DNA from 2 places in the Pseudomonas fluorescens group sp. PF-1 genome. Region 1 is predicted to be linked to the other one. Evidence: riboswitches for the same ligand, from Rfam matches in the RefSeq annotation. Region 1 holds a riboswitch; the other holds the start of a gene.
The links. A riboswitch is a leader RNA that binds a small molecule or an ion and turns the genes downstream of it on or off. The one in region 1 is predicted to bind cobalamin.
Positions count from the first base shown of each region.

Region 2: it holds a riboswitch for cobalamin, as region 1 does, so the genes downstream of both, cobO (cob(I)yrinic acid a,c-diamide adenosyltransferase) here and cobW (cobalamin biosynthesis protein CobW) in region 1, are expected to answer to the same signal.

Region 1 covers NZ_JBTMNG010000001.1:2,827,428-2,829,813, reverse strand. The annotation lists gene cobN (cobaltochelatase subunit CobN) at 1-164, opposite strand, end outside; gene cobW (cobalamin biosynthesis protein CobW) at 168-1,235, opposite strand; cobalamin riboswitch at 1,334-1,545, opposite strand; cobalamin riboswitch at 1,667-1,892, shown strand; gene ACX3YD_RS13655 (CbtB domain-containing protein) at 2,013-2,207, shown strand; gene ACX3YD_RS13650 (CbtA family protein) at 2,219-2,386, shown strand, end outside.
Region 2 covers NZ_JBTMNG010000001.1:1,577,572-1,579,957, forward strand. The annotation lists gene ACX3YD_RS07510 (PQQ-dependent sugar dehydrogenase) at 1-198, opposite strand, end outside; gene ACX3YD_RS07515 (hypothetical protein) at 266-850, opposite strand; cobalamin riboswitch at 1,003-1,234, shown strand; gene cobO (cob(I)yrinic acid a,c-diamide adenosyltransferase) at 1,317-1,928, shown strand; gene ACX3YD_RS07525 (cobyrinate a,c-diamide synthase) at 1,939-2,386, shown strand, end outside.

The sequences.
Region 1 (2,386 bases):
CGCACGCTCGGGTAATCGTCAGGCAACTGCTGGGCCGCTTCGGCGAGCAGCGCCAGGCTGGAATCGCCGCTGCACAGGATCACCAGCTCGGCGGGGGTTTGCCCAAGGTCGGCAATGTTGTCGTCCGACACGAAACCGCCGGGCTGAGTCCTGAGCAGGTGCATGGCTTATACGCTGAGCGCGGCGCGCAATTGCGTTTCGAGCAGCGCGGCGTCCAGCGCCTGGCCGATCAACACCAGACGTGTGGTGCGTTCTTCTTCGCGCCCCCACTGACGGTCGAAGTGCTTGTCGAAACGAGTGCCCACGCCCTGGATCAAAAGGCGCATCGGTTTATTCGGGATCGCCGCGAAGCCCTTGACCCGCAGGATGCTGTGCTCCACCACCAATTGCGTCAGCGCGTCCATCAGCAAGCTCTCGTCAGAGGCTGGCAGTTCGATGGAGATGGAGTCGAAAGCGTCGTGATCGTGGTCGTCGTGATCATCATCGTCGTGGTGATGATCGTGATGGCTGTGGCGGCTGTCGATGTGTTCTTCGGAACCGGCGCCCAGGCCGATCAGAACGTCCAGTGGCAGGCGACCGCTGCTGGCTTCAATGACTTTCACCGCAGGCGGCAACTCTTCAGCGACTTCCAGGCGCACGCGGGCCAGGTCTTCCGGGCTGATCAGGTCAGCCTTGTTGAGGATTACCAGGTCGGCGCTGGACAACTGATCGGCGAACAGCTCGTGCAGCGGCGATTCGTGGTCCAGGTTCGGGTCGAGTTTGCGCTGGGCGTCCACCTGATCCGGGAACGCGGCGAAGGTGCCGGCGGCCACGGCCGGGCTATCGACCACGGTGATCACCGCGTCAACGGTGCAGGCGCTGCGGATTTCCGGCCACTGGAAGGCCTGGACCAGCGGCTTTGGCAGCGCCAGGCCGGAGGTTTCGATGAGGATATGGTCGAGATCGCCGCGACGGGCAACCAGTTCGCGCATCACCGGGAAGAACTCTTCCTGAACGGTGCAACACAGGCAGCCGTTGGCCAGTTCGTAGACGCGGCCATTGGCTTCTTCTTCGGTGCAACCGATGGAGCACTGCTTGAGGATTTCGCCGTCGATGCCCAGCTCGCCGAACTCGTTGACGATCACCGCGATGCGACGCCCTTGAGCGTTGTCGAGCATGTGCCGCAGCAAGGTGGTTTTGCCCGAGCCGAGGAAGCCGGTAACGATGGTGACGGGGAGTTTGGCCAGTGTTTTCATCGGATGCCCTTTGGCAAGGTGGCGGGCATACGGGACGAGAACCGGCAACGCCTGTGCGCGCCGGAAGCGTTCGCCACCGGATCACCCCGCCCGGTTGTAGTGAGAATCTGTTCGAGGCAGGTCTCCTGGCTGACGGCGTGCCAGTCGCTTGACTGGCGTTGGCTGCGCCTTCCCGCGGGCTCAGGACCTGAGCGTGCAGTGGCGTGGCAGCGAACATCACCGTTCACAGTTGCGGGGGCAGCCGCGGCATTGACCGCGTTCCCTTCTTAGCTTCGGCAAACGCCGAAGAACCTCGAAAGCGCAAGGCTACGCATCGTATTGGGGCGGGTCAATGTTCATGCTGAGTTCTACAGCGCCTGCTCGCGAATCAAGCAACTCAGTCCCGAGTTGAGAACACTTGCCAATTGACGCCCCACCTCTGCCCATGCTCTCCTACACGCCTTGTTACGGGTGCCCTTCACAGGGTGAAACGGGAAACCGGTGAATCATGTGCTTTACTCTAAAGCCATGTCAGTCCGGTGCTGCCCCCGCAACGGTAAGCGAGCGAAGCGTCAGATCCACTGTGCCAGTGCGGCATGGGAAGGTGATGCTTGCAGGTTCAGGCGATAGCCAGCACCCCTCGTGAGCCCGGAGACCGGCCCGCAACACAAAGTGAACCTTACAATCACTGAATGACAAACCCGCGGTGGGCGGGCGCTGTTCGAACCTCTGCGCGCTCGCTCGTGCAGGGATTTGCATGCGCTCCCATTCCCCGCTGACAGAACTGAGGGAAGCGCCATGTCGATCATCAGCACCACCGGCCACAGCACCACCGCCAGCAGCACCACAACCCTGACTCAACGCCTGACCGCCGCCGTGTGTGCGTCGATCCTTGGTGCGTGCCTTGTGTATTTCGCCGGCTTCTCGCACATCGAGGCGGTTCACAACGCCGCTCACGATACCCGTCACAGCGCTGCCTTCCCGTGCCATTGAGACCTGTCGACATGATCAAGCGTATCGCGCAAACCGCGGGGTTCACGGGGCTGCTGGCCGCCCTGCTGCTGACCCTGCTGCAAAGCTTCTGGGTCGCTCCGCTGATTCTGCAGGCCGAAACCTACGAAAAATCCGAACCCGCTGCTGTTGAAGTCCACGAACACGCCGCTGGCGTCGCC
Region 2 (2,386 bases), 1.2 Mb from region 1:
GGCAGCGGCGACGGGTTTGGCGCCCTCCGGCCAGCCGATCGCCGGGGCGATGTTGACCGTCGGAATCAACGTCTTGTTGGGTTCTGGGAGCCTGGGTGACGGGCCGGTGCCGTCGGAGACTTGCAGGCTGGAGGTTTCACCGCAAGCGGCGAGTCCTCCGGCGAGCGCGATAGCGAGTACGAGTTGGGGCTTGCGCATACTGATCTTCCCTATGAATGCAGTGACCTGATCAGTAGAGAAGTTACGTCGCGCGATGGTTCAACCGTTAGCCGCGAGCTTCCTTGAACAGCACGGCAATGCCGGGATGATAGTGACCTCCTTCGTTGTGCAACTTGCGGTAGGCGTAGGGGAAATACCAGGCGACGGCGCAGGTGTGCTCCTTTTGCAGGTCGTCCACCATGTCCTGCAATTCTTCCGGGGTGGCGCCATGTTGGGTTTTCTGCGGTGCCACAAACAGGCAGCCGAGTCTCAGGTCGCTGGCGTAGCTGACGCGTTTGGCCTCGCTGGTGATATCGAGCAGGGCCTGGGTCAGGTTCAGGCTGTTCACCCGTGGCCAGCGTTGTGTGGCTTGAATCCAGGCGCGAGCTTCGGGTGTGGCGATAAACAAGTCGGCACGACCGTTGCGTTCGCCTTCATCGATTTGTTTGCGGGTGGGCGATTGTTGCAGGGTGACCATTTCGGCCATCCAGGCAGCGGCGGAAAGCAGGCCGAGATTGGCTTTTTCGTCGAGCCAGTAAGGCGTTTCGTTATCGCCGCGTACGGCGTTGTAGCGGTCGATACAGTCAAACCAGCGCTCCAGCACCGGGCGCAGGAATTCCAGTTGCGGATTGCTGATGATCATGCCTTGCATGGGGCTCACCCTTGTTATTGTGATGTGGGGTTGTGGCTCTTTGATATCATTGCTTGAAGTGTGGCACAAGATTGGCGTCAGTTTATTGATCAATGGCAGTTATTCGCCCGCGTACCCCGTCTTCAATTGACGCTCCACCCCCAACCCTCTAACCTTCGCGGCTTGTTTCAGGTGCTCTGTGACTTGGGTCGACAGAGTGAAACAGGGAAGCCGGTGAGCAGGTCCTTCAATGCGTGAAGGCCTTCGATCCCGGCGCTGCCCCCGCAACGGTAAATGAGTGAAAGCTGCGCCTTGAGCCACTGCGTCGTCATCGATGCGGGAAGGCGCGCAGCCAGGCCAACGCCGCTCATGAGCCCGGAGACCGGCCTGATCCATTCAAGCGGCATCACGGTGGGCGATGCCAGGCTTCTTGCCGTCTGTTCTTGTGCCTGCCCGCCGTTATCCTGCCTCAACGGAGAGCTCTCCCATGACTGATACCCCTGATCGTGACGAACGTCATCTGGCGCGCATGTTGCGCAAAAAAGCCGTAATCGATGAACGCATCGCCAACTCCCCGAATGAATGCGGCCTGCTGCTGGTGCTGACCGGCAACGGCAAAGGCAAGAGCAGCTCGGCGTTCGGCATGCTGGCCCGCTCGATGGGCCATGGCATGCAGTGCGGTGTGGTGCAGTTCATCAAGGGGCGCAACAGCACGGGTGAAGAGCTGTTCTTCCGGCGCTTCCCGGAACAGGTGCGTTTTCATGTGATGGGCGAAGGCTTTACCTGGGAAACCCAGGATCGTCAGCGCGACATCGCCGCCGCCGAAGCCGCGTGGGAAGTGTCCCGTGAACTGCTGCGCGATCCATCCATCGGCCTGGTGGTGCTGGATGAGTTGAACATCGCCCTCAAGCACGGTTACCTCGATCTGGATCGGGTGCTCAGTGACTTGCAGGCTCGCCCGCCAATGCAGCACGTGGTGGTCACCGGTCGTGGCGCCAAGCCTGAGATGATCGAGCTGGCCGACACCGTCACTGAAATGGGCATGATCAAGCACGCCTTCCAGGCCGGTATCAAGGCGCAGAAAGGCGTCGAGTTGTGAGTCGCACGGTATGAATAGCCCTCGTCAATGCCCGGCCGTACTGATTGCCGCGCCGGCCTCCGGTCAGGGCAAGACCACCGTCACCGCCGCGCTGGCCCGTTTGCATCGCAATCAGGGACGCAAGGTTCGTGTGTTCAAATGTGGCCCGGACTTTCTCGATCCGATGATTCTGGAGCGCGCCAGCGGTGCGCCGGTGTATCAGCTGGACATGTGGATGGTCGGCGAGCAGGAGAGTCGGCGTCTGTTGTGGGAGGCCGCAGGCGAAGCGGACCTGATCCTCATCGAAGGTGTCATGGGGCTGTTCGATGGCACGCCGTCCAGTGCTGACCTGGCGCGGCACTTCGGCGTGCCGGTGCTGGGCGTGATCGACGGCACCGCCATGGCGCAGACCTTTGGTGCCCTGGCCCTGGGGCTGGCGCGCTATCAACCTGACTTGCCGTTTGCCGGTGTCCTGGCCA